2 regions of the Herbaspirillum sp. RTI4 genome follow, and region 1 is predicted to be linked to the other one. Evidence: riboswitches for the same ligand, from Rfam matches in the RefSeq annotation. Region 1 holds a riboswitch; the other holds the start of a gene.
The links. Region 1 has a riboswitch for cobalamin ahead of RGU70_RS11620 (CbtB domain-containing protein). Riboswitches for the same ligand answer to the same signal wherever they lie in the genome.

Region 1 (5,352 bases):
CCATAAAAGTAGATTCAAACGGAAAATGCATCACTGATCCGCATGTTGTTGCGGACGACGCCCTTGCTTTTCGTTGGTTGATGGCTTGTCAGATGAATGATTCAGTGAGCAAACGGCGTATTTTTCCTCGTTTTGCTCCAAACTGGTGAAGCATGTGCAGTGCGTGATCTCACTATTATTTCGCACACTGGCGCTCACTGAGGATACTGCGTCCCCGAGGGAAAACTGCGGGCGCGCCGGGCTGGATGCACGTATTGCCGCGCAACAGCATCCTCGCCCTGCATCCAGCGTGATTGCCAATGCAGCAGAAAGGCGGCGGCTAGTGACGGGTTATTCCAGTTGACGATGACGTTTTCGCTATTCGAGTGAGCGGCTGCCGTACTGTAATTAAAACTGCCATTCTGCACATGACGCTCATCGGAAATAATGTATTTATCGTGGTGAATCGCGTAGGTGGAAATGGTACGGATGGGGATCTCCGCCTCCACCATCATATTGATCGCCGCGATATTGGACGGGCCTCTGTTGCCCCTGTCGTCGACGACGAGGCGCACATCCACGCCGCGCTTTTTTGCGTCGAGTAAAGCTTTGACGACGGGCTGGGAGGTAAACGAATAAGCCGCCAGCCGAATGCTGCGCTCCGATGAGGCAATCACCCGCAGCACCAGAGCCTCGCTCCCCGCCTCGGGTGAAAACGCACTCTCCGTGCGCGCCGTTTCAGTGTCATTGTCTTGATATGAGTGATGCGGAACGCTGACGGAAAGCGGATCGAACAGGAGTGCTTCATTGCCCTTGGCCAATGCGCCGGATGCGGCAAAGACCATCGTGAGGGTGGCAAACAGGGATTTTATGGATAAGATTTTCATGGGACCGGATTATAAAGCCCGCGCCCCCTTCCCGATTGCATGTTGCGATGAACTGCGAGTCTGAAGAATGTTCAACCCAAGCAAACTCAAGCCACCCTCTCCTTGCCTGCATCGAATTCTGCATCCTTGCTCATTCAGACCTCCCCGGCCACCACGCCCAGCCTCGCGCAGAACGCCGCAATTCGATTAAAGACAGTGGTGCAATTTCAATTTTTAAAAATGCAGCCGGTGGCACTTGCAAGGCATGAATGATTGCCGCGCGGATCACTGCGGCGTGAGTAACGGCAACGACTTCATCCCCAGACTCCAGCCCATCCATCCACGTTCCTACGCGTTTCACTACGGCACTGAACGATTCACCACCATGCGGTGCCACATGCGGATTTTGACTCCATTCGGCCAGCGCATCCGGCTCATCGACGGCGATATCCGCCAAGCGTCTACCCAGCCAGCGCCCATAATCCATGTCCGCCAGTTGCGGCTCAATACGCGCCGTCAAAACCAGTAGCCGGGCAGTTTCTTGCGCGCAACTTGCCGGGCTGCTCAGCATCAAGGGCGCGCCCAATACCGGCATACGCGCACTCCACGCGGCGGCATCTTCGATACCTCTCTCGTCAAGCCGGTCATTCGCGGGAAATTTTCCGCTCCGCATCGCGGGCGTCGCCGCATGACTAATCAATAACAGCCGTGTTTGCATGTTGTCCTTTCAATGGATGAAGCAGTCAGCGCCGGTTGACGATAGGGTTCCTGAAACAGCATAAAAACGGCATGCGTATAATGGCCCGGTCCGAAGTGTGGAAGCCGGTGCAAATCCGGCGCGGTCGCGCCACTGTAATCGATTCGTTCTCGAACCGAAAGTCAGACCTGCACTTCGCCCTTCCCAGCGTGTCGCTCAACATTGATTGCACGCGCTGACTTTCCAACCATCATTGGGGCGCGCAACCCCGGGAGATCTGCATCGTGACTGCAACTGTTTTCAATCCGGCCGCCGAGCCGGTCGCTATTCCTGCAAGCGAATTACTTCCCTGGGTTATTTTCGGCAGCTTGTTGCTGCTCCTCGCACTGTATTTCGTCGGCGCCGAACAAGGCGCGACCTCGCTCATCTCCGGCATGTATGTGCATGAATTCATGCACGACGGCCGCCATCTCCTCGGCTTTCCTTGCCACTGACCGGGAGATCGACATGACAGGAAAACTTCTGCTGCGCGGGATGCTCGCGGGCATCGTGGCGGGCCTGCTCGCTTTCGGTTTTGCCAAAACCTTCGGCGAGCCGCAGGTCGATCAGGCAATTTCTTTCGAGGAAAAAATCAACGCAGACAAAGCCGCCGCACATGAGCATGCCCATGCGGTCGGTGAGGTGCATGAGCATGAGCATGAACACGGACTGGTAAGCCGCTCGACGCAAGCCGGTATCGGTTTGCTGACGGGCGTCGTCGTTTATGGAGCGGCTGTCGGTGGCTTGTTTGCGCTGGTGTTTGCCTATGCCTACGGCCGTATCGGAAAACTTGGGGCGCGGCCACTGGCGGCATGGCTGGCTCTGGCCGCCTTCGTAGCGCTTACCCTGGTGCCTTATTTGAAGTATCCGGCCAATCCCCCCTCGATTGGCGACCCGGATACGATCAGGTATCGCACCGGCCTGTACTTTCTGATGATCGCCATTTCGATTGCCGTCACGGCCTTTGCCTTCACAGTGCGACGCTATGCGGCCGCAAGAACTGGTGCATGGAACGGAACGATTATTGCCGGCGGCGTATTCATTGCCGTCATCGCCGCCGTGCAACTCTCGCTGCCGGAACTGAATGAAGTACCAGAGGCATTTCCTGCGGTGCTGCTATGGAAATTCCGTATCGCCGCCATCGGCATGCAAGTAATCCTGTGGACCGCTATCGGCGTGCTTTTTGGCTGGCTCGCTGAACGGCTTGAACGTACGCAAACCATCAAACGTCTGATTGGCAAACCAGCTTATTGAGCGGCTGAGCGACGATAAGAGAAAAAACGGCAAAGAGTCACGCACTGTCGTGGCTCTTTGCCAACATGCCTTACTGATCAATCGCTGAATTCGAGCGCATGCGTTTGCGCAATTCGAACTTCTGAATTTTGCCGGTCGAGGTTTTGGGCAAAGGCCCGAAGTAAATCGCTTTAGGCGTCTTGAACCCCGGCAGGATATTCCGACAAAACGCGATCAGCTCTGCTTCCGAGATAGTCGCGCCCTCCTTCAACTCCACGAAGGCGCATGGCGTTTCTCCCCATTTTTCATCGGGCTGGGCAACCACGGCGACCGCCAGCACATCGTGATGCCGGTACAGCGCATCTTCGACTTCCACGCTGGAAATGTTTTCGCCGCCAGAAATAATGATGTCCTTGCTACGATCCTTGATCTTGATATAGCCGTCCGCACTCATCACGCCCAGATCGCCGGTATGGAACCAGCCCCCGGCAAACGCTTCTTGCGTGGCTTTCGGGTTTTTCAAATAGCCCTTCATGCAGATGTTGCCGCGAAACATGATCTCGCCGATTTCCTCGCCGTCGGGACTGACCGCTGTCATCGTCTCGGGATTAAGCACTGCAATCGCACTCTGCAAGTGATAACGCACGCCCTGCTGCGATTTTTTAGTGGCGCGCGCCTCTTCCGATAAGCCGCCCCACCCTTCTTGCTCCGCGCAAATCGCCGCCGGTCCGTACACTTCAGTCAAACCGTAGGAATGGATCAGGTCAAAGCCCATTGCTTCTATCTTGGACAATACGGCCGGCGGCGGCGGCGCACCGGCAATCATGCCGCGCACCTTCACCGGCAAATCCTGACGCCAGCTTGCCGGCGCATTCGCCAGCGCCGCATGCACAATCGGCGCGGCGCAATAATGGCTGACATGGTGTTCCCGCATCAGATCAAACACCAGTTTGGGCTCGAATTTACGCAGACAGACATTCACTCCGGCGCGCGCCGCAATGGTCCAGGGAAAACACCAGCCGTTGCAATGGAACATCGGCAAGGTCCACAAATAGACCGCATGCTTGGGCAAATCCCATTCCAGAATATTCGATACCGCATTCAATGCCGCACCGCGATGGTGATACACCACACCTTTCGGATCGCCGGTGGTGCCGGAGGTGTAATTGAGCGCGATAGCTTCCCACTCATCGGCAGGCGCCTGCCACTGAAAGTCAGGATCGCCGCCGGCCAGCAGGCTTTCGTAATCGGTCTGTCCGAAGGGCGCGGCGTTGTCCGGGCCAAGCAGATCGTTGACGGCAACGATATACAAGCCGGGAATCTGTTGCGCCAGTTGCTTGGCCAGTTCGGCAAATTCAGTGTCGACCAGCAACACGCGGGCCTCGCCATGACGCAGCATGAAGGCGAGCGAATGCAGATCGAGCCGGATATTGAGGGCATTGAGTACCGCTCCCGACATAGGCACCCCAAAGTGCGCCTCCACCATCGCGGGCGTATTGGGCAACATGACGGCGACCGTATCGCCCTTTTGCACACCAAGTTGACGCAAGGCACTGGCCAGTCTGCGTGCGCGCAGATACGTCTCGCGCCAGTTCTGCCGCAAACTGCCATGCACGATGGCCAGACGCTCGCCATACACTTCCGCGCTGCGGGCAAGGTAATCGATGGGGCTGAGTGAGGCAAAATTGGCGGTGTTTTTGCCGAGGCCGGATTCGTAATCAACTGTCATGGTGCGGGGGTCTCCTGATGAACGCTGTATCCTCTGTTTAAAACAGGGCTTTTGTCGAGCGTATCACTGATACCTGCAGCGGGATGTCATTCCGGCGACAAGTGGGCAATCAGTCTCAATGTAAGTCCGTCAATCAATTCATTCCTCGTCTCTTCAATTGAGCAGGCAATACCGTAGAAAGCCATTTTGACTGACCACTTTTCCACATTTCAACGTTACGTCCAGCGTCAAAAACACCTTCTCCCCGATAGACAAAAAAACCTCCTGGCAGGCCTGACTTCCTCCTTCGCCCTGGTTCCTGAGTGCATCGCTTTCGCGCTGGTCGCGCATGTTCACCCGCTGATGGGACTGTACGGCGCGATGATTATCTGCACCGTTACCGCCTTGTTTGGCGGACGTCCCGGCATGATTTCCGGCGCGGCGGGGTCGATGGCCGTCGTCATCGTGGCGCTGGTGGTGCAGCATGGGGTGCAATATCTGCTCGCCACCGTCATCCTCAGCGGTCTGTTGATGTTGCTATTCGGCGCATTAAAGCTGGGCAAACTGATTCGCATGGTGCCGCACCCGGTGATGCTCGGTTTTGTTAATGGGCTGGCGATCATCATTGCCATGGCGCAGCTGGAACAATTCAAACAAGCCACGCCTCAGGGGGTGCAATGGCTGCAAGGGATGCCGCTACTGATCATGTGCCTGCTTGTCGCCGTGACCATGCTGATTGTCTATTTTTTGCCGCGACTGACCAAGGCCGTGCCGCCGGCGCTGTTAGCGATTGTCGGCGTGGCTCTGGCCAGCCAGCTGCTGCAATTGCC
Region 2 (5,352 bases), 680 kb from region 1:
CAATGGCGCGTTTTGCTCGAAGGTATTCAGTTTCTGCCGGGGCATTTATTTTCACTTCCTGATAAGGTTCTTTCCGGTAATGTTCGCACCCACCATCGTTCCGACCGCAGACGCCGCCCTGGCCACTTCTCTGCACCTCGCCATAGACAATAAAACCAAACCACGCGGCAGTTTGGGGCTGCTGGAAGGGCTTGCCGCCCGCATCGGTCTGATCCAGAAAAGTTGCGCGCCACAATTAATCGAACCGGTCATTCTGATATTTGCCGGCGATCATGGTGTCACTGCGGAAAATATTTCCGCGTTTCCGCAAAGTGTCACCTGGCAAATGATGGAAAATTTTTTGCAGGGAGGCGCGGCAATTAATGTATTTGCGCGACAAAACGGCTGCGCGCTGAAAATTATCGACGCCGGCGTCAATCATGAATTCGGCACCCGCCCCGGTTTAGTCGACCGTAAAGTCGCTCCCGGCACACGCAATTTTGTGCGCGAACCAGCCATGAGTGCGGCCGAATGCGAGCTCGCTTTACAACATGGTGCGTCGCTGGTCGATGAACTGAACGGCAATGTCGTCGGTTTCGGTGAAATGGGCATCGGCAATACCACCTCTGCCGCCGCCTTGATGCATGTGCTGACCGGCTTGGCAGCGGCTCAGTGCGTCGGCACCGGCACCGGTCTGGATGCCGACGGCGTGCAGCGCAAACAGCAGGCGATTGAGGCCGCGCACCGACTTCACGCTGAAGTGACCGAACCGCTGGCCGTGCTGGCCACCTACGGCGGTTTTGAAATCGCCATGATGGTCGGTGCCATGCTGCGCGCCGCCGAACGTCGCATGGTGTTGCTGATCGATGGTTTCATCGTCTCCGCCGCCTTGCTGGTAGCGGCAAGGATGCAACCGGCAATACTCGATTACTGCGTGTTTTCACATTGCTCCCAAGAGCAGGGACACCGGCTCCTGCTGGAGTATCTGCACGCGCGGCCGCTGTTGCATCTCGACTTGCGGCTGGGCGAGGGCAGCGGTTGCGCGCTGGCGATGCCGCTGCTGCACTCGGCGGTCAACTTCCTGACGCAAATGGCGACGTTTTCGTCGGCGCAGGTCAGTGGAAAACTGGTCGATAGTCCCGCGCAGTGATCAAGATCGCGACATCCACCGTCATGTATCAGCTAAGGCTGTTTTTTACGGCGCTGCAATTCTTTACCCGTCTGCCTGTTCCGCGCTGGGTCGGTTTCGATCCTGCCTGGCGTAGTCCTTCGCTGGCGTATTTTCCGATAGTCGGCATCCTGGTAGGCGGTTTAACGGCATTGGCGTATGCCTTGCTGTTGCACATCTGGCCGCCAGTCGTCGCGGTTTTGCTGGCAAGCGCACTCGGCATTGTTCTGACCGGCGCGCTGCATGAAGATGGCTGGGCGGATGTCTGCGACGGACTGGGCGGTAGCGTGAGCCGCGAACGGGCGCTGGACATCATGCGCGATTCGCGGCTAGGCACCTATGGCGTGCTCGGTTTGCTGCTGTTATTGGCATTAAAGTGCGTCACGCTGATGTCGCTGCCTCTGCCACAGGCCGTCGTCGGTTTATTCGTGGCGCATCCTTTATCCCGGCTGGCCAGCATGATGCTGACGGCGCGATTGCCCTATGCCAGAACAGAGGGCAAGGCGCATGGCATGGTGCAGAAAATGCCTCCCGCTGCATGGATGGTCGCTATCGTGGGGGGCGTGTTGCCGTTGCTGCTGGCAGGAGTGGGAGGCGGGTTGTCATGGCCGCGTATAGCGCTGATGTGTATCGCGGTGGCCGGTGTGACGCTGTGGCTGATGCGGCTGTTTCGTCGTCGTCTTGGCGGTTACACCGGCGATTGTCTGGGGGCGGTGCAGCAACTGACCGAGGTGGCCTGCTATCTCTGTCTGCTGCTTAATCTCCCTCACTATTAAGAAAAGAAGCCCCGGTTTTAAGGCCGGGGGCAGCGCGCTCCGGCGATGTCAGCGTGGGTCGATATCCAGCTTGTTTCGTTTTGCAGGGAGCTTGGCCGTGTTCCCTGCTTCCGTAAAGAGGTCACTCGTGGATTGTGAAACATCGGTGAGCGTGATTCGCGGTAAAGGTAAGGGCTGTTCGATGAAGCTGGTTTCACCGATTGAGTTCGTCCTCTGATGCATGCGCACCCCGGTCAGATGCTGCTTCACGTCCTTGGTATAGCGCACTTCAATCGATTTGCGTGGATGGGCGATGTCGCCGGGGCGGACCTTATGCATGGTGGCCGTGGAATTGCCCGCCCGCACAAACTGTTGACTGAGTGGAGCCATTGCGGCCGGGTGCTTGACCTGGAATGCCGATTTCATCAGGTTGGACAGCGTTGTTTTGACCGTCTTGTTTTCAGTCTTTACCGGAGGCGAGGGTGCTGTGGGCTGGATGTTCATGGATTTCACCTTTGTAAAAATAAGATAAGTTCCACAAAGTAGCCTCTTGGCATTATTTGACTTTCATAAAACGCTTATTTGATGCCATGCGACAACGCCTCCATCTGATCCGTCACCCGCCGCCGCAAGTGGAAAGCGGCATTTGCTATGGCAGCAGCGACCTGCCGCTCAAGCCGGAACCGCTCGCCACGCTCATTGCCGCGTTGATACAACGTTTGCCGCCCAAGGCATCGATGTTTTACAGCCCCTTGCAGCGTTGCCGTCTACTGGCTCTGCCGCTGGCGGCTGCACTCGGTAACGCCACTCCCACCCCCGATGCGCGACTCCTCGAAATGCATTTCGGGACATGGGAAATGCGCCACTGGGATGTCATCGGCAAGGACGCCGTCGACGCCTGGGCGCAGGATATGGTGCGCTACCAACCCGGCGGCGGCGAAAGCGTGCTGCAAATGGCGACGCGGGTACGCGCGTTCTACGACGATGTACTGACGCGCGCCGACGGCGAAACGATCGTCGTGTGCCATGCCGGCACTATCCGCCTGCTGGCAGCCTGTCAGTTGGGACTGAGCTTGCCGGAAACCGCGCTGCACGCTGCCAGTACACCGCACAGCATTGCCTATGGCGAATTGACGACGCTGGAGCTGAATTAGCCCTACCTGCCCGATCCTTATACCGACGACAGGCGGCAGACAGCAGACCTGGTCACGAACCAGCTATACTGCGCAGCTAATCGTTTCAGGTGTTCCACGTCCAGAAGGCGTGAAATTAAACGGGAAATCGGTGCAGGGAACTGAGTGCTTAGTTCCACCATGCCGATGCTGCCCCCGCAACGGTAAGCGAGTGAAAACGCAGGGCGCAAGCGCTCGGCGTTGCATGGAAATGCAATCAGGGAGATGCAACCAGCCACTGGATTCGGCGCAAGCCACCTCCGGGAAGGCGCACCCTCCCGGAATGGGCGACCCCATTCCCCTCGCAAGCCCGGATACCGGCCTGAAACAGTCATGCAGTTTGTCTCGCGGAGGGCGAGTCAGATGTCGCCGCGCCTGCCAGCAGCCTGCGGCGCGTCGCTTCGCCCTCATTTGTTACCCCTGACCGCTGACCATACAACCCGGTCGGCCTGAAGAAATCCCCATGCGCACTCACACCCGCCACGTCCTGATGTGTACCGGCCCCCGTTGCACCGAAGACGGCGTTCACTCGGAAGCCATGTTCGCCCGACTCGGTGCCGCGATTGACGCCCGCCCGCAGTTGCGCGTCAAACGCACCCGCACGCAATGCATGGTCGCCTGCAAAAATCAGGGACCGCTGCTGGTGGTGTACCCCGAAGGAATCTGGTACCGCTGCCACGACGGTGAGGCGCTGGAACGCATCGTCGAAGAACACCTGGAACACGGCCGCGAAGTCAGCGATCTGGTATTTCACCGGCTCGGCAGCGGCGACGTCGATCCGCCGGAAGATCAGGATGTGTCCATTCCCCCGGAGCCACTAGCATGACGCCCACTGCCCCTGAATCTGCGCTGATGCCCTGCGACCTCGCCCTGCTGACCCACACCGCCAACGACCTGGCCGTACTGCACAATGCGCGCCGCCAGTTGCCCGTCGAATTCGCCGCCGCCATTCGCGGCATCGACCTGCAAGCGCTGGAAAGCGACAGCCGCATGGCCGAATTGCTGCGCACCGAACTCGCCACCGCCCGTATCCTCATCGTGCGCGTACTGGGTCGGCTGGGCAGCATTCCCGGTTTCGGCGAACTGCTGCGTCACGTCCGTCAGCAAGGCTGTCACCTGATCGCCATCAGCGGCACCGGCGAACCCGATCCCGAACTGGCCGCGGTCTCCACCGTCTCCGCCGCCGTCGCCGATCAGGCCGCCGCGTATTTTCAGGCAGGCGGCAGCGTCAATCTGGCGCAACTGCTGCGCTACCTGTCCGATCATCTGCTTCTGAGCGGCCTCGGCTACCTGCCCGCGCAGCCTCTACCGGATCACGGCATTTACCATCCCGATCTGGAGCAGGGCGCCAGCAGCGCCGACTGGCGCGCCGCCCATGCCGAACAAGGAAAAAGCCAGCGTCCCGCCGTCGGCATCGTGTTTTATCGCGCCCACTGGATCAGCGGCAACACCCGCTTCATCGACGTCCTGATCGACGCCCTGGAACAGCGCGGCATGAACGCCCTCCCGGTATTTACTTCCTCGTTGCGCCACGGTGCCGACAGCGGCGTACCGACCGCGCTGCGCTACTTCCTCGACAGCGACGACGCATCACAGCCGCTGATCGACGTCCTCATCAACACCACTGCTTTCGCCATGGGCGACATCAACGCTGGCGGTACCACTACTCCCGGCTGGTCGGTCGCCTTGCTGGAACAACTCAACCTGCCGGTACTGCAAGCCATCGCCAGCGGCATGACGCAGGCCGCCTGGGAGCAATCGGCACGCGGCATGAATCCGCTCGACGCCGCCATGAACGTGGTGCTGCCCGAATTCGACGGCCGCATCATCACCGTCCCCATCTCCTTCAAAACGCAGGCCGATAACGCCGCCAGCGCCGTCGAATACCAACCCGTACCCGACCGCGCCGCCCGCGTCGCCGGACTGGCGCATAAAATGACGCGCTTGCGCCGCACCCCGGCCAGCGACAAGCGGATCGCCTTCATCTTCACCAATTCCAACAGCAAAGCCTCGCAGATCGGCAACGCGGTCGGCCTTGATGCCCCAGCCTCGCTGATGCACATCCTGGAAGCGCTGCAAGCGGCCGGCTATCAAGTCGGTGACGCACAGGGAAAACTGCCGGACAGCGGCAGCGCCCTGATTCACCAGCTCATCGACCGCTGTTCCTACGACGAGATTTACCTCACCGCCGAGCAACTGAACAACGCCGTCGGCCATGTCTCGGCCGCGCAATACGCCGGCTGGCTGGCCGATTTACCACCGGCCATGCAAGCGCGCA

Region 2: it holds a riboswitch for cobalamin, as region 1 does, so the genes downstream of both, RGU70_RS14635 (ferredoxin) here and RGU70_RS11620 (CbtB domain-containing protein) in region 1, are expected to answer to the same signal.

What each region holds. Positions count from the first base shown of each region.
Region 1 is NZ_JAVIWQ010000002.1:2,600,913-2,606,264, forward strand. It holds gene RGU70_RS11610 (phospholipase D family protein) at 195-866, opposite strand; gene RGU70_RS11615 (histidine phosphatase family protein) at 997-1,563, opposite strand; adenosylcobalamin (AdoCbl) riboswitch at 1,655-1,740, shown strand; gene RGU70_RS11620 (CbtB domain-containing protein) at 1,827-2,036, shown strand; gene RGU70_RS11625 (CbtA family protein) at 2,050-2,835, shown strand; gene RGU70_RS11630 (acyl-CoA synthetase) at 2,906-4,543, opposite strand; gene RGU70_RS11635 (SulP family inorganic anion transporter) at 4,808-5,352, shown strand, end outside.
Region 2 is NZ_JAVIWQ010000002.1:3,281,980-3,287,331, reverse strand. It holds gene cobT (nicotinate-nucleotide--dimethylbenzimidazole phosphoribosyltransferase) at 80-1,129, shown strand; gene cobS (adenosylcobinamide-GDP ribazoletransferase) at 1,126-1,923, shown strand; gene RGU70_RS14645 (hypothetical protein) at 1,972-2,406, opposite strand; gene RGU70_RS14640 (histidine phosphatase family protein) at 2,493-3,056, shown strand; cobalamin riboswitch at 3,127-3,415, shown strand; gene RGU70_RS14635 (ferredoxin) at 3,538-3,900, shown strand; gene RGU70_RS14630 (cobaltochelatase subunit CobN) at 3,897-5,352, shown strand, end outside.